Regions from separate parts of the Streptomyces sp. GMY02 genome, predicted to be linked through region 3. Evidence: riboswitches for the same ligand, from Rfam matches in the RefSeq annotation. Region 3 holds a riboswitch; each other region holds the start of a gene.
What was found. A riboswitch is a leader RNA that binds a small molecule or an ion and turns the genes downstream of it on or off. The one in region 3 is predicted to bind S-adenosylmethionine.
Positions count from the first base shown of each region.

Region 1: it holds a riboswitch for S-adenosylmethionine, as region 3 does, so the genes downstream of both, KQY30_RS05240 (glutathione S-transferase C-terminal domain-containing protein) here and thrC (threonine synthase) in region 3, are expected to answer to the same signal.
Region 2: it holds a riboswitch for S-adenosylmethionine, as region 3 does, so the genes downstream of both, KQY30_RS26755 (aminotransferase class V-fold PLP-dependent enzyme) here and thrC (threonine synthase) in region 3, are expected to answer to the same signal.

Region 1 covers NZ_CP077658.1:1,264,040-1,270,929, forward strand. The annotation lists gene KQY30_RS05230 (NtaA/DmoA family FMN-dependent monooxygenase) at 1-1,434, opposite strand; gene KQY30_RS05235 (LLM class flavin-dependent oxidoreductase) at 1,456-2,688, opposite strand; gene KQY30_RS37085 (putative leader peptide) at 2,836-2,967, opposite strand; gene KQY30_RS05240 (glutathione S-transferase C-terminal domain-containing protein) at 3,026-3,919, opposite strand; SAM riboswitch class IV at 4,231-4,377, opposite strand; gene KQY30_RS05245 (hypothetical protein) at 4,504-5,592, opposite strand; gene KQY30_RS05250 (TRAP transporter large permease subunit) at 5,620-6,890, opposite strand, start outside.
Region 2 covers NZ_CP077658.1:6,270,190-6,277,079, reverse strand. The annotation lists gene KQY30_RS26765 (rhomboid family intramembrane serine protease) at 1-607, shown strand, start outside; gene KQY30_RS26760 (Lrp/AsnC family transcriptional regulator) at 604-885, shown strand; gene KQY30_RS26755 (aminotransferase class V-fold PLP-dependent enzyme) at 944-2,332, opposite strand; SAM riboswitch class IV at 2,366-2,483, opposite strand; gene trpD (anthranilate phosphoribosyltransferase) at 2,707-3,777, opposite strand; gene KQY30_RS26745 (ubiquinol-cytochrome c reductase cytochrome b subunit) at 3,999-5,669, opposite strand; gene KQY30_RS26740 (ubiquinol-cytochrome c reductase iron-sulfur subunit) at 5,666-6,712, opposite strand; gene KQY30_RS26735 (c-type cytochrome) at 6,709-6,890, opposite strand, start outside.
Region 3 covers NZ_CP077658.1:4,810,619-4,817,508, reverse strand. The annotation lists gene groL (chaperonin GroEL) at 1-1,516, opposite strand, end outside; gene KQY30_RS20415 (cold-shock protein) at 1,926-2,129, opposite strand; gene KQY30_RS20410 (ubiquitin-like small modifier protein 1) at 2,554-2,829, opposite strand; gene thrC (threonine synthase) at 2,888-4,174, opposite strand; SAM riboswitch class I at 4,192-4,319, opposite strand; gene KQY30_RS20400 (glucosyl-3-phosphoglycerate synthase) at 4,557-5,585, shown strand; gene KQY30_RS20395 (hypothetical protein) at 5,624-5,911, shown strand; gene KQY30_RS20390 (trehalose-6-phosphate synthase) at 6,025-6,890, shown strand, end outside.

The DNA.
Region 1 (6,890 bases), 3.5 Mb from region 3:
TCACGACGCCACCCGCCCGGCCGGGTCGCCGGTCTCGGGATGGGCGTCGGGGTGGGCGAGGCCGAGATGGTCCCGCAGGGTGGTGCCCTCGTACTCCGTGCGGAACACGCCGCGCTCCTGGAGCAGCGGGACCACGGTGTCGGCGAAGACGTCCAGGCCGCCGGGGGTGATGTGCGGTACGAGGATGAACCCGTCGGCCGCGTCCGTCTGCACGAAGGAGTTGATGGTCTCGGCGACCGTGGCCGGGGAGCCGACGAAGGACTGACGGTTGCCGGTCTCGATGACCAGATCCCGGATCGACCACTTGTTGGCGGCCGCGAGCTCCCGCCACTCCCGGGCGGTGGCCAGCGGGTCGCGGTACATCCGCACCTGGGCGCGGCCGCGGGCGATGGTGTGCTCGCCCAGGTCCGGGTCGATGTCGGGGAGCGGGCCCTCCGGGTCGTAAGCGGACAGATCGCGGTTCCAGACGAATTCGAGGTGCTTGATCGCGGTGGCCCCGCTGACCTGCTGGCGGCGCACTTCACGGGCCAGCTCCCGCGCCTCGGCGTCCGTGTCGCCGAGCACGAAGGTCGCGGCGGGCAGGATCAGCAACTGGTCGTGGGTGCGGCCGTACCGGGCGAGGCGGCTCTTGACGTCCGTGTAGAACGCCTGCCCTTCCTTGAGGGTGCTGTAGCGGCTGAAGATCGCGTCCGCTCCGGCCGCCGCGAACTCGCGGCCCTCGTCGGAGTCGCCGGCCTGGAAGATGACCGGGCGTCCCTGCGGGCTGCGCGGGACATTGAACTGTCCGGCGATGTCGAAGTGCGGGCCCTTGTGTACGAAGGCTCCCGCCCGCGCGTCCCGGAGGAAGGTGCCGGACTCCTTGTCGGCGGCTATCTCGTCGCCCTGCCAGGAGTCGAACAGCTCGATGGCGGTGGCGAGGAATTCCTTTGCCCGCGAGTAGCGCTCGTTCTGCGGCAGGAAGCCGCCGCGGCGGAAGTTCTCGCCGGTGAAGGCGTCCCACGAGGTGACGACGTTCCAGGCGGCGCGGCCGTCCGACAGATGGTCGAGGCTGGCGAACTGGCGGGCCACCTCGTAGGGCTCGTTGAAGGTCGAGTTGATCGTGCCGGTCAGTCCGAGGCGTTCGGTGACTGCGGCGAGCGCGGTCAGAACGGTGAAGGTGTCGGGCCGTCCGACGACGTCCAAGTCGTAGATCCGGCCGCCCTGTTCCCTCAGCCGCAGGCCCTCGGCGAGAAAGAGGAAGTCGAACTTGGCGCGCTCGGCGGTCCGCGCGAAGTGTACGAACGAGCTGAACTCGACGTGGCTGCCCGCCTCGGGGTCGCTCCATACGGTGGTGTTGTTGACACCGGGGAAATGCGCGGCGAGGTGGATCTGCTTCTGTGGCGTGGCGGACTTCGCCGGCGTGTAGGACTTGGGCGGTGTGGCGGACGTGCTCATTTCTCGTACGGTCCTTCCGGCTCAGGCGACGGCGTAGCGGTTGGCGGGGCGGGACAGTCCGAGCAGCCCGCGCAGGGTGCTCGCCTCGTACGCGGTACGGAAGGCACCGCGGCGCCGGAGTTCGGGCACCAGGTGGCGGGTGATCTGCTCCAGGTCGTACGGAAGGGCGGCGGGCCGCAGCCGGAAGCCGGTCAGTCCGGCATCCCACAACTCCTCCAGCAGATCAGCGAGTTGGGCGGGTGACCCGGTGAAGACACGGGCGTCGCTGCTGAACTCGGCGCCGGCACGTTCGTCCAGACGGGCCTTGCGGTCCGCAGCGGCACCGGGGTCGTCGTCGAGGAAGACCACCAGATCGCCGAAGACGTGCACGGTCTCGTCGGCGCGGCCGGCGGATGCCTGTGCCGCGCGGATCTCGGCCAGAACGGCCCGGGCGTCATCGGCGTCGACCGGGGTGACGAATCCGATGTCGGCCGAGCGGCCGACCAGTCCGTACGGGACGGTCGCGTGCGCCAGCGCGGCGACGAGCGGCTGTCCCTGGGGCGGGCGCGGGGTGATCGAGGGGCCCTTCACGCTGAAGTGCGCGCCCTCGAAGTCGATGTAGTGCAGCTTGTCGCGGTCGATGAAGCGGCCGGTGGTGACATCGCGGATCTCCGCGTCGTCCTCCCAACTGTCCCAGAGCCTGCGCAGCACCTCGACGTAGTCGGCGGCTTCGTCGAACAGCTCCTTCACCCAGGGCCGTTCGGCCCCTGACCGTGCCGGCTGTCCCGCTGTCGTGGCCAGGTCCTCGATCCGCAGGCCCGGCACCGTACGGCGGCCGAAGTGCGCGGCCTCGTCGACGCGTCCGGACACCCGGACCTGGATTCCGGCGCGTCCGGTACTCACATAGTCGAGGGTGGCGATCGCCTTCGAGAGATGGAAGGGCTCGGTGTGGGTGACCACGGCGGTCGGGATCACCCCGATGTCGCGGGTCAGCGGCGCCACCCGGGCGGCGATCAGTACGGCGTCCAGCCTGCCCCGTACCTGGTCGGTGCGCTCGTCCGGCTCGACGTACCGGGAGGTCTGGAGGCTCAGCGAGTCGTCGATGGTCACGAAGTCCAGCAGGCCCCGCTCGGCCTCGGTGACCAGGCCGGTCCAGTACCGCGCGGTGAACAGTTCACCGGGCCGGGCGTCGGGCTCCCGCCAGGCGGCGGGATGCCAGCCGGCGCCGTCGAGGGCGACGGCCAGATGGAGGGGTGCGTGTGGTGCTCGGGGCATGGGGCCACCGCTTCCTGTGAGCATGCCGAAAGACGTCCGCGCCCGTGCTCGGTCGGGGTGGGAGTCGGCGAAAGTGGAGAGTCAGCGAAGAGCGAGAAGAGCGGGCCCGGGCGAAGGGCCGGGCGTAAGGACAGGCGCGCGAAATGCCTAAGCGGCCGAATGCCGCGCGGCGACGGACTCGTACGCCGGACACAGTGCGGCGGCGACGCGCTGGAGATCGATGTGCCGCCGCGAGTACATGGCGATGGTGACCATGGGCCGCTGAGGGGCTCCCCGCACTGCCGTCACCTCCATCCCCGTTCGGCTCGCGCCGTCCCGGGCTCGCGACAACGAGCCGCTAACAAGCCATGGCCTGATGGCGGCAGTCCTGGTCCGCCGGCACCGTGACGCGGCTCTGATCCCCGGCACGATCCTTGTCCTTCTCCGAAGAACACAGATCCTCACCGCTGTGTTCCCGCTTCCCCTCCGTACGTTCCGCGATTCCCTCCGTGCACGGATATCCGTGGAAGGCCGGGTGGGCGCCCAGCCGCCGTACGTACGACCAGAGGCGGTCACCAGCGGCGACGCGCCGCAGGGCGTCGGTGTCCAGGTGGACGAGCGCCACCCACAGATCCACATCCGCGGCCGTGAGCGTCTCACCCAACGCATAAGGGTGCGAGGCGAGTTGACGCTCCAGGAAGTCCAGCGCCGGGTCCGGGGCCGGGCCCTCGCCGAGGAGCCGGCGGATGGCGTCGATGTCGGCGGCCAGGGCGGCGGGCCGCAGCCGGGGCAGATCGGCGTTGTCCTGGTCGGTGAAGCGGAGGGCGAGGTCGTCGAGGATGTCGGGGGTGTGGTTGTTCACGACCCGTCCGCTCCACAGGTCGCACAGCGCGGGCACGGTCGGCGGACCGTCGTAGCGGTGCCGGGTGGTCTCGTACGCGGTACGGAGCGCCGCGAGCGCGTCGCAGGCGCCGGGCGGCGAGGGCAGGAGCGTGGTGCGGACCGACTTCTTGAGTCCGAGCAGGCCGAGGGTGATCGAGATACGCATCGAGCCCGGACAGCCCAGCGAGAGATACAGATGGTAGCGGTGCGCCACCGGGTAGTAACCGCCGCCCAGGTCGGCACCGATACGGTCGCGGAAACGCGGGGCCGTACCGGGGTGGGCATCGCGGAGCGATGCCGGGAAGGACGTCTGCGCAAGGGGCTCGGACACGGCGCTCAAGGTCTCGGACATGGCAACGGTCTCGGACATGGTCTCTCCATGGCTGCGGTGGAGCCCCGGTGGCTGCTGCGGCGCCGGTGGCCGTACGGGAGGAGGGTCCGGCGGCGCGCGACGGCACACAACGCCCGGACCCGGGACTGCGATTGCGGAGCGGTTCGGCTCAGTCCGTCGGAGCGCAGCCGTTGCGGAGCCGCAGCAGATCGATGTGGCGGCGCCTGGTCAGCAGGCGCGGACGCGGCAGCGGCACCGGCCGGAAAGCCCGGCAGGCGCTTCTGCTCTTCCGCGATGTCCTGGCCATCTCCGCCGGTCCCGTCCCGTCCATCGGGCCTCGCGAGACAACGAGACCGCACTTGCCCCGCCCACCGGACGGGACCTGGTCGTCACCCGGGGCACCCCGTCGCAGTGGAAGGGTTGCCTGCCAGCGGGCCGGGGCCGATGACCCGCCCGAGCAGGAACTCCCGCGCGGGTGAGCGCTGACAATCGTGACCGTCGCCCAATAGTTTGAGCGCGCTCCGGCGGGCCGTCAAGAAGGCGGTACCCGCCCTTCGCTGCGCCCGTCGGCGGCTGCGGCCCGCCCGTCGAGCCGGGCGGGCCGCGGATACGGGGGCAGTGGGTCAGCCGCGTGCCACCGCGATCGAGCCCTGGAGCCTTTCACCCGCCTCGTAGATCATGTACGGCACGCCCCGGTCGGTCCCGAACGACGGTGACGCGCTGCGCCCGTTGTCCGGTGCGCTGTTGGCCGAGTCGTAGAAGAGACCGAGGTGCTCGCGGCGGCTGAAGTCGTTGCCGACCTCGGTGATCAGCAGATTGCCGCCGTTCTCCTTGCTGGTGTTGTAGACGACGTACGTGCTGCCGTTCCGGGTGAGCAGGTGCGGACCGCCGATGTTGTTGGCGCCGACGTCGGAGTGGCGTACCAGCGGCTGCTGGTCGAACGTCCAGTCACGGCCGTCCTTCGACCAGCCCCAGGCGATGTCACGGTGGTTGGACTGGTTGTTGAGCATGAAGAGCATCACATAGCGGGCATCGCGCGAGGGCAGGTCGTGCCGGAAGACGCGCGCGTACGAGGTCTCGCTGCTGCCCGTCGGCATCATCGCGGTGGTGAGCACCACCTTGTCGTACGTGAAGGTGATGCCGTCCTTGGAACGGGCGAGGCGGGTCGTGCCGTTCTCGCCGTGGAAGTAGAGCCACAGCTCCTTGACGTCCTCGTTCCAGAGGACGTGCGGCGAGGCGACATGGCTGACCTTGTAGTGCGGCTGCCAGTTGTTGGAGACGATCGGGTTGGCGGTGTACTCCGTGAACGGACCCTCCAGCGAGTCGCCGTAGGCCAGGCAGATTCCGCCCGGCGCGTCGTGCGGTCCGTAGTAGAGGTAGTAGCGGCCCAGCGGGTTCGGCAACTTGTCGTAGACGCCCCGGACACACGGGAAGATGATCTCGCCGGTGGGGTTGTACCTGAGCTGGGAGGGCGTCAGAAGCGTCTTGAGGTAACGGTAGTCGGGGAATCCGCCGGGCGCCGCGGCCGCGGCCGGCGCCGCCTCCGGGGCCAGGGCGGGGGCCGCGGCGGCGCTGCCCGCCGCCGTACCGGTGGCGATCACGCCGGATGCCGCCGCAGCGGTCGCGGCCGCGGCACGCAGGAACATACGCCGGCCGGGGTTCCGCGGCTCGTCGGTGTGGTGCTGCCGCGCGTTGCTGTCGTGCTGTGTCATGTCGTGCTCCGTCCCGGGAGTGAGAGATCACAGATAGGTGGCGGCGGTGACGCAGAATCCGCCCAGGGCGACGGCCCAGACGTACGGCAGGGTCCGCAGCATCACCTGCTGCGGTGTGACCCCGGCGTACTGCGCGCTCCACACGGTCTGGGTGCTCGTCGGGTCCGACACACCGAAGACCTGGTTGTACGAGGTGGCGAGGCCCAGCACCGCGGCGGCCGGGTAGATGCCGGCGGCGATGAGGACACCGGCGATGCCCGCGCCGAGGCCGTAGACGTTCAGCGGCCCCCGGTAGAGACAGAGCGGCACGAGCACGGTGAAAACCACGACGAACAGCACCGGATTCTGCGGGCTGACCGCCTTGATCAGCGGCTCCAGCGCCTCCACCGCGCCGGGCAGCTTCACCGCGGCGAGCAGGACGCCGATCGCGATGAACAGCACGATCGGTGCCGCCGCCGTCTCGAAGCCGCCGTACAGGGTGCGCAGCAGCCGTTTGTTCATCTCGCCCGGCCGGGTGGTGGTGACCAGCGCGTACAGGACACCGGCCAGCATGGACGGCAGGATCGCGATGTCGAGGCCGAGGGCGAGGATCAGCGGTACGAGTGGGGTGAGCAGCGCGTACCAGGGGGCGTCGCCCAGTTGGCTGCGGCGCGAAGCGGGCTTCGCGGACGCGGACTTGAGGGACCATGTGTGCTCGACGCCGCGTCGCCGGGTCTCGACGAGGACGAAGAGGACGGCGGCGGCCAGCGCGAACGGGAACAGCTTCATCATGAAGCCGCGCACGGTGTCGACGGGCAGCTCCAGCGCGGTGGAGAAGAACTGCCAGATGGGCAGTTCGAAGGGCATGCCGGCGGCGATGCCCATCAGGATGGTGCCGGCCGCGGTGACCTTGGGGATCCCGACGGCGATCATGGCGGGGATGCCGATGATGCCGGCGAGCATCGCGGCGGGCGCCGAGCCCGTGACCGTACCGACAAGAGTGGAGACGGCGAGGACACCGAGGGCGACCACGACGGGGCGGTCGCCGCCGAATTCAACGATCTTACGGACGAGCGTGCCCGCGATACCGGTCTCGTCCAGGAGCTTGCCGAGCCAGGAGCCCAGCAGGATCGCGATCATCGTGGCGGCGAGGGTCGGCGCGCCCTCCTGGACGACCGTGTCCAGGACGCTGTTCTCGCCGGTCAGCGGGGCGCCCGTGAGAAAGGCGATGCCGACGGCCAGGATGACGAGCGCGAAGGCGGTGGGGAGTCTGCGGGTGAGCATCGCGGCGACACCGGCCGCCATGACAAGAAGGATGA
Region 2 (6,890 bases), 1.5 Mb from region 3:
CGTGTACGGAACGGGAGAAGCGCGGCTCGCCGCCCAGAGCGCCTATTTCGAACAGTGGGGTGTCGTCCCCGTCGAACTGCTCAGCGCCTCGCCACGGGCCCTGCTCAGTCCACTGACCGCGCTCTTCGTGCACGGTAGCTGGCTGCATCTGCTCGGCAACATGCTGTTCCTGTTCGTCTTCGGCGCGATGGCCGAGGAGCGGATGGGCCGCATCCACTTCCTGCTCTTCTACGTCGGCGTCGGCTGTCTCGCGCTGCTCGCGTACGCACTTGCCAACGCGGCCTCGGACCAGACCCTGGTGGGCGCCTCGGGAGCGATCTCGGGGGTGCTCGGCGCCTTCCTCTTCCTCTTCCCGAAGGCCCGGGTCACCAGTCTCTTCCCGTTCCTGTTCTTCCTGCCGCTGCGCTTCCCCGCCTGGATCGTGCTGATCTTCTGGTTCGCGCTCCAGTGGCTGGCGGCACGGGGTGCCGGTTCCGGGCCGGGGGTCGCCTATCTGACACACCTGGTGGGCTTCGGCGAGGGCTTCCTCTACACCTGGGTGCGGTACTGGCGTACCGATACAGTGGGAGACCACACCGCGGCCACCGAGGGAGAACGTCAGCCGTGATCACCGCGATCGTGCTCATCAAGACCAGCGTGGACCGGATCCCCGAGATCGCGGAGGCCATCGCCGCGCTGGACAGCGTCAGCGAGGTCTTCTCGGTCACCGGTACGTACGACCTGATCGCCATGGTGCGGGTGGCCAGGCACGACGATCTGGCGGATGTGATCCCCGGCCGGATCAGCAAGATCGAGGGCGTCGAGGCCACGGACACGCATGTGGCGTTCCGTACGTACTCGCAGCACGACCTGGAAGCGGCGTTCGCGATCGGCCTCGACGCCTAGCCCTGTCCGGCGCTCCGGCCCAACGGCTGGGGCTTGTGCGGCTTGTGCGCCCGTACGGTCACGCCGTCGGCGCGCCGGTCCGGTCGGGGACGCAACGGCCGTCCTCCGTACGGTAGTTCCAGCGCGCCCCGTCGCTCACCAGCTCCCGTACGGCACGGACGAAGCGGTCCACATGCTCGTCCGGGGTCCCGGCACCGAAGCTGACCCGGATCGCGTTGAGCGAGCGCTCGCCCGGCTCCGCCTCCGGGGCGCCGCACTCCCCCGGGTCCTGCGGATCCGTCCCCAGCAGGGTCCGCACCAGCGGGTGGGCACAGAACAGCCCGTCCCGTACGCCGATGCCGTACTCCGCGGAGAGCGCGGCGGCGAAGTGCGAGCTGTTCCAGCCCTCGACCACGAACGACAGGACGCCCACGCGCGGGGCGTCGTCCCCGAACAGCGAGAGCACCCTGACCTCGGGCACCTCGGCGAGACCCGAGCGCACCCGGTCGACGAGCCGCTGCTCACGCGCGACGAGGGTGTCGAAGCCCGCCTCCGTGAGCGCCTTGCAGGCGGAGGCGATCGCGTACGCCCCGATCACGTTCGGCGAACCGGCCTCGTGCCGGGCGGCCGTGGTGTGCCACTCGACGTCGACCCCGCCGTCGGCCCTGCGCGCCACCGTACGGCTGGCGCCGCCGCCCGCGAGATACGGCTCGGAGTCCCGCAGCCAGTCGGCGCGGCCCGCGAGGACCCCGGAGCCGAACGGCGCGTACAGCTTGTGTCCCGAGAAGGCGACCCAGTCGACGTCCAGCGCGGCGATGTCCACACGGTGGTGCGGGGCGAGCTGTGCGGCGTCGAGGACGATCCGGGCGCCATGGGCGTGCGCGGCGGCGGCCAGTTCCCGTACGGGCCACAGCTCACCGGTGACATTGGAGGCGCCGGTGACACAGACCAGCGCCGGACGCTCGGAGTCCCGCCGCGCCAGCGCCCGGTCCAGGGTGGCGACGGCCTCGCCGGGGGTGCGGGGGGCGTTGAGATAGCTGATCCTGGCGTCCCCGGCGCGGGCGTCCCGCCAGGGCAGCAGGGAGGCGTGGTGCTCGGTCTCGAAGACGAACACCTCGCAGCCGGCGGGGAGTACGGCCGCGAGCAGATTCAGCGAGTCGGTGGTCGAGCGGGTGAAGACGACCTGGTCGTCGGGGCGGCAGCCGAGGAACTCCGCGACGGTGCGGCGGCTGTTCTCGAACAGGTCGGTGGAGAGCTGTGAGAGATACCCCGCGCCGCGGTGGACACTGCCGTAGTACGGGGCGTACGCGGCGACATCGTCCCAGACCCGCTGGAGCGCGGGGGCGCTGGCCGCGTAGTCGAGCGCGGCGTAGGTGACTTCGCCACCGGTGACCAGGGGAACGGTGACATCGCGCCCGAGCACGGGAAGGGGGGCGGCGGCGGTCGTGCTGACGGCGTTCGGGCTCACGAAACGGCTCCCTTGGGGACCAGGACCCCAAAGGGTCCGCGCTTGCCGCGGACCTCGCTGCCCACGGCCTGGTCTTCACCCGGGGCACCCCGCCACGGACGGAGGGTTGCCGGACAGCGAGCCGGGGCCGTAATCGCTGTCACTCATGACCTGGTCGAGGAGTATGCCACAACGCCCACGCCGACCGCGCCGACGTCCGCGATCCGGAAAGCACCGGGCAAGCGGCCCCGTCCTCAATCGCCGGACGGGCTGGATTTGCCCGCACCCGGGTGCGCAACTGGTACCGCCCAGCAAAACAAGCCCGTCCGGCGATTGAGGACACAACACAGCAGCCCGTCCGGCGATTGAGGGACGAACGGGCCGCCGCCCGCCGCTCAGGCGCCCGCGTTGCTCGCCGTCACCCACCGCTCCAGCGTCCGCCGCGCCGCGCCCGAGTCCACCGCTTCCGCCGCCCTCGCCATTCCCGCCCCCAGTTGCGCCGCCAGCCCGTCGTCCGTCGGGTCCAGCGCCACCAGCGCCGCCGCCGCGTTCAGCAGGACCGCGTCACGCACCGGGCCCGTCTCGCCCGCCAGCAACCGGCGCGCCACATCCGCGTTGTACGAGGCGTCGGCGCCCCGCAGCGCCTCGATCGGCACCAGGTCCAGGCCCACATCGCGCGGGTCGAAGGAGTCCTCGGTGACCTTGCCGTCCCGTACCACCCACACCCGGGACGTCGCCGTGGTGGTCAGCTCGTCCAAGCCGTCGTCACCGCGGAAGACCAGCGACGAGTTGCCACGATCGGCGAGCACCCCCGCCACGATCGGCGCCATCCGCGGATCCGCGACGCCCACCGCCTGCGACCCGACCCGCGCCGGATTGGTCAGCGGGCCCAGCACATTGAAGGTGGTCTGGGCGCCGAGTTCCTTGCGGGCCTTGGCCGCGTACCGCAGCGCCGGGTGGAACTTCACCGCGAAGCAGAAGGTGATCCCCGCTTCCTCGGCGACCTCCACGACCCGCTGCGGGGTCAGCTCCAGATTGACGCCGAGCTTCTCCAGGACGTCCGAGGCCCCGCTCGCGGACGAGGCCGCGCGATTGCCGTGCTTGACGACCTTGGCACCCGTGCCCGCCACCACGATCGCCGCCATCGTGGAGATGTTGACGGTCTTGGCGAGATCCCCGCCCGTACCGACGATGTCGACCGTACGGCCGGGCACCTCGATGGTGTTGGCGTGCGCGTACATGGTGCGTACGAGGCCCGAGACCTCCTCCACCGTCTCGCCCTTCGCCCGCAGCGCCACCGCGAACCCGGCGATCTGCGCGTCGGTCGCCTCGCCGCTCATGATGCGGTCCATGGCCCACGCCGTGTCCTGGAGGCTCAGGTTCTCGCCGCGCAGCAGCGGGTTCAGCACGCCGGGCCAGGTGCGGTCCGCCACGGTGTCGCCTCCGACGGGGGTCACAGCGCTCATGCTCGCTCCTGGTGGGTGCCCGGGGATGGGTACGGGCCGTACGGGGCCCGCCGTAAGCGTATCGGCGGAGCCCCGGCCGCAGGCACGAGTGACCGGAGTACGGACGGGTCCGGGCACGCCCCGTACGCCCCGCCGGCGCGCACACGCCGAGGGCCCCGGCCGGTTCCCTCGTGGGGGAACCGGGCCGGGGCCCTCGGTGGTGGCGACCTGCTACGGCCGGATCAGTGGTTGCCGTGACCCGTGGTGATCTCCTCGTGCCCGTGGCCGTGCGCGGCCGCGATCTCGTTGTACTCCTCGGCGGTCGGCTTGGGGATCTGGCTGCCCTCGCCGTAGTAGCCCTTGCTGAGCTTCACCCGGAGCTTCTCGGCAGGGCCGACCTTGCGCCGTACACCGTTCTCGTCGACCGGCGGGCCGAGCTCGGCCGGCTTGTGCTGGTCGTGCGCGGTCAGCCGGTGCAGATCGGCCTGGTCCAGCGGGGTGTGCACCTCGATGAACTCACCGTGCGGCAGCCGCTTGATGATCCCGGACTCGCGTCCGTGCAGCACCTTCTCGGCGTCGCGCCGCTGGAGACCCAGACAGATCCGCTTGGTGACGACGAAGGCGACGACCGGTCCGACGAAGAAGGCGACCCGGACGAACCAGGTGATCGCGTTGATCGACAGATGGAAGTGCGTCGCCCAGAGGTCGTTACCGCCACCGACGAGCAGGATGAAGTACCAGGTCAGCCAGGCCACACCGAAGGCCGTACGGGTCGGTGCGTTGCGTGGCCGGTCCAGGATGTGGTGCTCGCGGGGGTCACGGGTGACCCAGCCCTCGATGAACGGGTAGACCGCGATCGCGACCAGCACCAGCGGGAAGATCACCAGCGGGATGAACACACCCAGGACAAGCGTGTGCCCCAGGAAGTTGATCTCCCACCCCGGCATCACACGGATAAGACCTTCGGAGAAGCCCATGTACCAGTCGGGCTGGGCTCCGGTGGACACCTGGTCGGGCCGGTACGGACCGAGCGCCCAGATCGGGTTGATCGTGGCGATGGCCGAGACGATCGCGATCAGACCGAAGACCAGGAAGAAGAAGCCTCCGGCCTTGGCCATGTAGACCGGCAGCAGCGGCATGCCCACGACGTTCGTGTTCGTACGTCCGGGACCCGCGAACTGGGTGTGCTTGTGGTAGAAGACCAGGATCAGATGGGCCACGACCAGCCCCAGCATGATGCCGGGCAGCAGCAGGATGTGGACCGAGTAGAACCGGGCCACGAAGTCGCCGCCGGGGAACTCCCCGCCGAACAGGAACATCGAGAGATACGTCCCGACCACCGGCACCGACAGGATCGCGCCCTGCATGAAGCGCACACCGGTACCGGAGAGCAGGTCGTCCGGGAGCGAGTAGCCGGTGAACCCGGTGAACATGCCCAGCACGAACAGCAGGAAGCCGAACAGCCAGTTGATCTCACGCGGCTTGCGGAACGCGCCCGTGAAGAAGACGCGCATCATGTGCACCAGCATGGCCGCGAGGAAGATCAGCGCGGCCCAGTGGTGGATCTGCCGGATCAGCAGACCGCCGCGGACATCGAAGCTGATATCCACCGTCGAGGCGTACGCCTCGGACATCCGCACACCCTGGAGCGGTACGTAACTGCCGTGGTACACCACCTCGTTCATCGAGGGGTGGAAGAACAGCGTCAGATACACACCGGTGAGGATGATGATGATGAAGCTGTAGAGGGAGATCTCACCGAGCATGAAGGACCAGTGGTCCGGGAAGATCTTCCGCATGTTGGCCTTGGCCAGGGAGTAGATCCCCAGCCGGCCGTCCGCCCAGTCGGCGACCCGCTCACCGGCGGGCGCCCTGCGGTTCTTGTCGTCCGAAGAAGCAGTGCTGGTACTCATCCGCGCTCCCAGAAAGCAGGACCGACGGGCTCGTCGAAGTCGCCGAGCGCTTCGAGGTTGCCCTCGGCGTTCACACCGATCCTGAGCTGCGGAAGGGCGTGACCGGCCGGACCGAAGATGACGCGGGCGCCGTCGGAGAGGTCGAAGGTGGACTGGTGGCACGGGCAGAGCACGTGGTGCGTCTGCTGCTCGTACAGGCTGATCGGGCAGCCGACATGGGTGCAGATCTTCGAGAACGCCACGATCCCCTGGTGCGACCAGTCGAGTTCGCGCTTGTCCTTGATCTCGTCCGGCTGGATCCTGACGATCATCAGGGCCGCCTTGGCGATCTGCTTCTGGAAGTCCTCGCTGTGCTCGTCCAGGCCCTCGGGCATGGCGAAGGTGAGGGAGCCGACGACGACGTCCTCGGGGCGCAGCGGCTGGTTGGTGTTCATGTTGATGAGCTGCTTGCCCTTGGCCCACAGCGTGGAGCGGAGCTTCTTCTCGGGCAGCGGGCCCAGATCACGCAGAAGCACCACACCGGCAAGCGGCACCAGCGCCATCGCGCCGAACATCGTGTTGCGGATCAGCTTGCGGCGGCCGAAGGCCGACTCCTCGGCACCGGCCGCGAAGTCCTTGAGGACCTTGGCCTTGACCTCGGGCGACGCCTCGATGGGGTGCCGCTCGTCCGCGGTCTCGACGTCCGACATCAGCGTACGGGCCCAGTGGACGGCGCCGGCGCCGATGCAGAACAGCGCCACACCCAGGGTCAGGCCCAGGGCGAGGTGCAGGATGCTGACATGGCCCAGCGGCCAGACATAGACGATCTTGCTGACCGGGAAGGCCACGAACGAGGCGATGAACGCGACGGTCGCCACCATCGACAGCGTGAACAGCATGGCGACCGTGCGCTCGGACCGCTTGGCCGCGCGCTCGTCGATGTCCTGCATCCGCGGCCGGTGGGCCGGCAGACCGGGGTCGGCGAACGGATCGCGCCCGTGCTCCACCGCGCCGCCCCGCTCGCTCGGCAGGTTCTCTTCGGGAAACTCTTCTTGGCTACTCATGACTTCTTGGCCTTAGCGGTGTGGGCCGCGACCCAGACGGCGGCTGCGATCAGGACACCCAGACCGAAGATCCAGCCGAACAGACCTTCGCTGACAGGGCCGAGGCCGCCCAGCTTCAGACCGCCGGGGCTCTCGGCCTTCTCGCCGTTCACCGTCTGGATGTACGCGATGATGTCCT
Region 3 (6,890 bases):
ACGCCGCGTTCTGCAGCGCGGAACGCGTCACCTTCGCCGGGTCGATGATGCCCTCGGCGATCATGTCGACGTACTCGCCGGTCGCGGCGTTCAGACCGTGGCCGACCGTCAGGTTCCGGACCTTCTCCACGACGACGCCGCCCTCAAGGCCGCCGTTGACGGCGATCTGCTTGAGCGGGGCCTCCAGCGCCAGCTTGACGGCGTTGGCACCGGTCGCCTCGTCGCCCTCCAGCTCCAGCTTCTCGAAGACCGAAGCGGCCTGGAGCAGAGCCACGCCACCGCCGGCGACGATGCCCTCCTCGACAGCGGCCTTGGCGTTGCGCACCGCGTCCTCGATGCGGTGCTTGCGCTCCTTCAGCTCGACCTCGGTCGCGGCACCGGCCTTGATGACGGCCACGCCGCCGGCCAGCTTCGCGAGGCGCTCCTGGAGCTTCTCGCGGTCGTAGTCCGAGTCGCTGTTGTCGATCTCGGCGCGGATCTGGTTGACCCGGCCGGCGACCTGGTCGCTGTCACCGGCACCGTCGACGATGGTGGTCTCGTCCTTGGTGATGACGACCTTGCGGGCGCGGCCCAGCAGGTCCAGGCCGGCGTTCTCCAGCTTCAGGCCGACCTCCTCGGAGATGACCGTGCCGCCGGTGAGGATGGCGATGTCGTTGAGCATGGCCTTGCGGCGGTCGCCGAAGCCCGGGGCCTTGACGGCAACCGACTTGAAGGTGCCACGGATCTTGTTGACGACCAGGGTCGACAGCGCCTCGCCCTCGACGTCCTCCGCGATGATCAGCAGCGGCTTGCCCGACTGCATGACCTTCTCCAGCAGCGGAAGGAGGTCCTTCACATTGCCGATCTTGGAGTTGACGATCAGGAGGTACGGGTCGTCCAGGGACGCCTCCATACGCTCCATGTCGGTGGCGAAGTAGGCCGAGATGTAGCCCTTGTCGAAGCGCATACCCTCCGTCAGCTCAAGCTCCAGACCGAAGGTCTGGGACTCCTCGACGGTGATGACGCCTTCCTTGCCGACCTTGTCCATGGCCTCGGCGATCAGCTCGCCGATCTGGGTGTCGGCGGCGGAGATGGAGGCGGTCGAAGCGATCTGCTCCTTGGTCTCCACGTCCTTGGCCTGCTCCAGCAGAGCGCCCGAGACGGCCTCGACGGCCTTCTCGATGCCACGCTTGAGGGCCATCGGGTTGGCACCGGCGGCCACATTGCGCAGGCCCTCGCGGACGAGCGCCTGGGCGAGCACGGTCGCGGTGGTCGTACCGTCGCCGGCGACGTCGTCCGTCTTCTTGGCGACTTCCTTGACCAGCTCGGCGCCGATCTTCTCGTACGGGTCCTCGAGCTCGATCTCCTTGGCGATGGACACACCATCGTTGGTGATCGTGGGGGCGCCCCACTTCTTCTCGAGGACGACGTTACGGCCCTTGGGGCCAAGGGTGACCTTGACGGCGTCGGCGAGCTGGTTCATCCCGCGCTCGAGACCGCGCCGTGCCTCCTCGTTGAACGCGATGATCTTGGCCATGTGAAGTGGTCCTCCCGGACAGGGGTCTCCCCGGGCCGCAGGGCCCAGGGGGCGGGTGGAGCGGACCGCGCCGGCGCCCGCGACGGACGGCCTGAGAGCCGTGCGGTTCATTGCCCCACCGGCTCTTCGGGCCTCACAGACCCGGTCCTCAAGTTGTCACTCTCACTTGCAGAGTGCTAACGCCAATGATTAGCACTCGACCCCCGAGAGTGCAAGCTCCCCCGGCTCCCACGACCCCTTCGAGGCACCCGCGCCGGAGCGGCCCCGCCGGAAGGCCGGAGCCCCCGGTTCTTACCGGGTGGGCGCACACGCACGGGGGCGCACACGCACGAGGGGCCCGTATCCCCATCTCTGGGATACGGGCCCCTCGCGCGTGAGCTGAGTGCGTCGGTGGCCGATCGCGCCGGGATCAGACGGCGAGCTTGACCATGTCCGCCTGCGGACCCTTCTGGCCCTGCGAGATCTCGAACTCCACTCGCTGACCTTCTTCAAGGGTGCGGTAACCGTCCATCTGGATCGCGCTGTAGTGGACGAAAACATCCGCACCACCGTCGACCGCGATGAAGCCGTACCCCTTCTCCGCGTTGAACCACTTGACGGTGCCCTGAGCCATGCCTAACTCCCCTATTACTGGCCCTTCCAGGGGGCCACACTTCGCGCCGGAACGCGTCGACCGCGGCTGAATGTATCTGCCCAACTGCCCTCTGCAACAGGTCAATCGGACGAGAATTCTGGGCATGGCTGAACACGCATAGCGACGAATTCGCTGCGTTCCCGGGCAAGTCGGGCCGGGCAAAGCGCACCTATAGCGCAAACAACACCAGGACTTTGCCCCCATGTTGTCGCGTTCTGATACACGCGCGGCAGGGCCGGCGGAGGGGCGTTCCCATACTCTATCGCGTTCAACCATAGAGAATGGCTCCCTCCGCTTGCTTCGCGGAGGGAGCCATCGGTGGAGCTTTCGGGGAGCCGCCAGAGAGCCGTCGGAGAGTCGTCGGAACGAGTCGGAACGTGCCGCGCCGGCCGGGCGGCGGAGCTCAGCCCCCGGCGACCGCCGGGATGATCGAGACGCCCGCGCCCGCCGGGGTGACGGTCTCCAGGCCCTGCTCGAAACGGACATCGTCGTCGTTCACGTACACGTTCACAAAGCGGCGCAGCTTGCCCTGGTCGTCCAGGACACGCGCGGCGATGCCGGGGTGGTTGGCCTCCAGGGACTGGATGACCTCGGAGAGGGTCGCCCCCTCGGCCGGGACCTCGGCCTGGCCGCCGGTGTACGTACGGAGAATGGTCGGGATGCGGACATTGACGCTCATAGTGGTGTTCTGCCTTCCGTCTTCCGGCTTTCCGTAACGCCGGTAACGTCGTCGGGTTTCAGCGGGCCAGGCCGGCTTCGCGGAACGCGTCCAGGCTCGGGCGGATCGTCGCGGTCGGCCCCGTCGTCGCCGCCACGGCGTCCAGGGTCTTCAGTCCGTCACCCGTGTTGAGGACGACGGTCGTCAGCGCCGGGTCGAGCAGACCGGAGTCGATCAGCTTCTTCGTCACACCGACCGTCACCCCACCGGCGGTCTCCGCGAAGATTCCCTCGGTGCGGGCCAGCAGCTTGATCGCCTCGACGATCAGCTCGTCGTCGACGTCCTCGACCGCCCCGCCCGTACGCCGGGCGATGTCCAGGACGTACGGTCCGTCCGCCGGGTTGCCGATCGCCAGCGACTTGGCGATCGTGTCCGGCTTCTGCGGCCGTACGACATCGTGCCCGGCCTTGAACGCGGTGGACACCGGCGAGCAGCCCTCGGCCTGGGCGCCGAAGATCTTGTACGGCCTGTCCTCCACCAGCCCCAGCTTGATCAGCTCCTGGAGACCCTTGTCGATCTTCGTGAGCTGCGAGCCCGAGGCGACCGGGACGACGATCTGGTCGGGGATCCGCCAGCCGAGCTGCTCGCAGATCTCGTACGCGAGGGTCTTGGAGCCCTCGCCGTAGTACGGGCGGAGGTTGACGTTGACGAAGCCCCAGCCCTCGCCCAGCGGGTCGCCGATCAGCTCCGAGCAGAACCGGTTCACATCGTCGTACGTGCCCTCGATACCGACGAGTTCACCGCCGTACACCGCCGCCATGACGACCTTGCCCTGCTCCAGGTCGTGCGGGATGAACACGCAGGAGCGGAAGCCGGCGCGGGCCGCGGCGGCGCCGACCGCGCCGGCCAGATTGCCGGTGGACGAGCAGGAGAGCGTGGTGAAGCCGAAGGCGCGGGCGGCCTCGACGGCGATGGCGACGACGCGGTCCTTGAAGGAGTGTGTCGGATTGCCGGAGTCGTCCTTGACGTACAGGCCGCCGGTAACGCCGAGTTCGCGGGCGAGATTGTCGGCCTTGACCAGCTTGGTGAAGCCGGGGTTGATGTTCGGCTTGGTCGCCACATCGGCGGGGACGGGCAGCAGCGGCGCGTACCGCCAGATGTTGTCGGGGCCTTCGGCGATGCGCTTCTTGAGCTCTTCGGGGGTGCCGCTCGGCAGGTCGTACGCGACTTCGAGCGGCCCGAAACAGCTCGCACAGGCGAAGATGGGTCCGAGCTGGAAGCGCTCTCCGCACTCGCGGCACGAGAGCGCGGCGGCGGGTCCGAGATCAACGGAGGCGTCGGCGTGGCGGACGGTCTGCACAGCCATGATGGCGAGGCCCTTTCTCCTCATCTTCCTTACGACGCGTTTCGCCGCAAGACGGAATTGGCACCTTCCCCACCGTGACCTCGCGGTCGGCGGGAGGGTTGCCGGGACTTCAACGGGCCGTTCCCTCAGTCCCTCTGGATGAGCGCTATGGCGCGGACCCCTGGTCCGGCGCGTTTTTTCACGAAACGACCCCGGCATGCGGTGGCCACTCGTGTTGTTCAAGACTGTAACCGAAGGAGCGGACGGTTGAGATAGTGGTCCGCACCGCGAGATGGATCACGTCACCACGCGTGGCATGGACAGGCACGCGTGAACGGGCACGCGTGAGACGCATGGGCGAGCATCGCACGACACGCACGACACGTCAGGGAGAGTACCGACCGTGCTGGAAGAGGTGGAACGCTGGCTGACCAGGCGCTCCTGGTCGGCGGCCGACCGTACGCTCGACCGGCTCCTGCTGGCGAAGGCCGCGCGCGGGACCACGGTGAGCGTGGTGCTGCCGGCGCTCGACGAAGAGGCGACGGTCGGCGGGATCGTGTCGGTGATACGGCGTGAGCTGATGGAGCGTGCGCCGCTGGTCGACGAGCTGGTGGTGATCGACTCCGGTTCCACGGACCGTACGGCCGAGACCGCGGCGGCGGCCGGGGCGCGGGTGGTGCACCGGGACTCGATCCTGCCGCGGCTGCCCGCACTGCCCGGCAAGGGCGAGGTGCTGTGGCGGTCGCTCCTGGTGACGAGCGGCGATGTGGTGTGCTTCGTGGACGCGGATCTGCGGCGGTTCTCGGCCGAGTTCGTGTCCGGGACGGTGGGACCGCTGCTGACGGACGCGGATGTGCAGTTCGTGAAGGCGATGTACGACCGTCCGCTGACTGAGAGCGCTCTCCTGACCGAGAGCGCTCTCACCGGCGGCCAGGGCGACACGAGCGGCCGGGGCGACCCGGACCGCCGCGGCGGGGCGGCGGCCGGGCAGGGCGGGCGGGTGACCGAGCTGGTGGCGCGCCCGTTGCTCAATCTGCACTGGCCGCGCCTGGCGGGGTTCGTCCAGCCGCTGGGCGGGGAGTACGCGGCGCGGCGCTCGCTGCTGGAGCGGCTGCCGTTCCCGGTCGGGTACGGCGTGGAGCTGGGGCTGCTGGTCGACGCCCTGCACACGGTGGGCCTGGACGCGCTCGGCCAGGTCGACGTGGGGGTGCGGCTGCACCGGCACCAGGACGACCGGGCGCTGGGGCGAATGGCCGCGGCGATCTACCGTACGGCCCAACTGCGCCTGTCCCGCGCGCATTTGGTCCGTCCGGAGCTGACGCAGTTCGACCGGGGCGAGAACGGGTTCGTACCGCGCACCTACTCCGTCGACACGGAGGAGCGGCCGCCGATGCGGGAGATCGCGGAGTACACGGCCGGACGCGCGGCGTAACCACGCATCATCACATCCGTTGCTTACATTGCACCCTTATGAGGGCAAAAGATGTGATTATCAGGCGGGCAATCGGGGTGCTGGCCGGAACGCTGGTGGCGCTGGCACCCGGGCAGGCGCTGGCCGCGGACCAGCCGCCGGCGGACGGCGCACGGGTCTACGGCCCGGTGCGGGAGGCCGTGGAAGGCGCGGTGCACGAGCCGCTGGAGGGCCATCTCGCGGACACCGGAGGCGTGGCGGAGCGGTTGTGGCTGCTGGGCGGGGTGGCACTGGCGCTGACGGGCGCGGGCGTGGTGGCGCTGGCGGCGACCCGTGGCCGCCGCTGAGCTCCGACGGGGCGCACACCACACCGTCCGTACGTTTGAGCGTTTACGGGACGGGCTAGGTTCGGCACATGGTTACCGAGCCGTCCTCCCGGCCCAAGGTCCAGCCGGCCCAGATCCTTGTCGCGTCCAACCGCGGCCCCGTCTCGTACACCCTGCGCGACGACGGCTCGCTGGCGCCGAAGCGCGGCGGCGGCGGTCTGGTGTCCGGCCTCTCGGCCATCGGGTCCGACGACGGCGCGGTGTGGGTGTGCGCGGCGCTCGGCGACGGCGACCGCGAGGCGGTGCGGCGTACGGACGGACGGCTCGACCCGGCCGACACCGGCGGCCAGCGGGTCCGGATGCTGGGGATCGCGCCCGAGGTGTACGCCGACGCGTACAACGGCGTCGCGAACTCCACGCTCTGGTTCCTGCACCATCTGCTCTACCAGACACCGCTGGAGCCGTCCTTCGGCCCCGAGTTCCGCGCGCAGTGGGCGTCGTACGAGACGTACAACCGCGCCTTCGCGGAGGCGCTGGCGGACGAGGCGGCGGAGGGCGCGGCGGTCCTGGTGCAGGACTACCACCTGGCGCTGGTGCCCGGGATGCTGCGCGCGCTCCGCCCCGACCTGCGCATCGGGCACTTCTCGCACACCCCGTGGGCGCCGGTCGACTACTTCCGGCTGCTGCCCGACGACATCGCCCGCCAGTTGCTGCGCGGCATCCTCGGGGCGGACCGCGCGGCGTTCCTGACGCACCGGTGGGCGGACGCCTTCCGTGCGTGCTGTACGGAACTGCTGGGCGGGACGGGCAACACCAGGACCGGTGTGCACGGCCTGGGCGCGGACGGCGACTTCCTGCGCGAGCGCGCGCACCGCCCGGACGTGGAGGAGCGGATCGCGACCCTGCGCGAGCAGATCGGCCGTACGGGAGGCCCGGGCCCGGACTCCGGCGAACCGCGGAGGACGATCGTCCGGGTGGACCGTACGGAACTGTCCAAGAA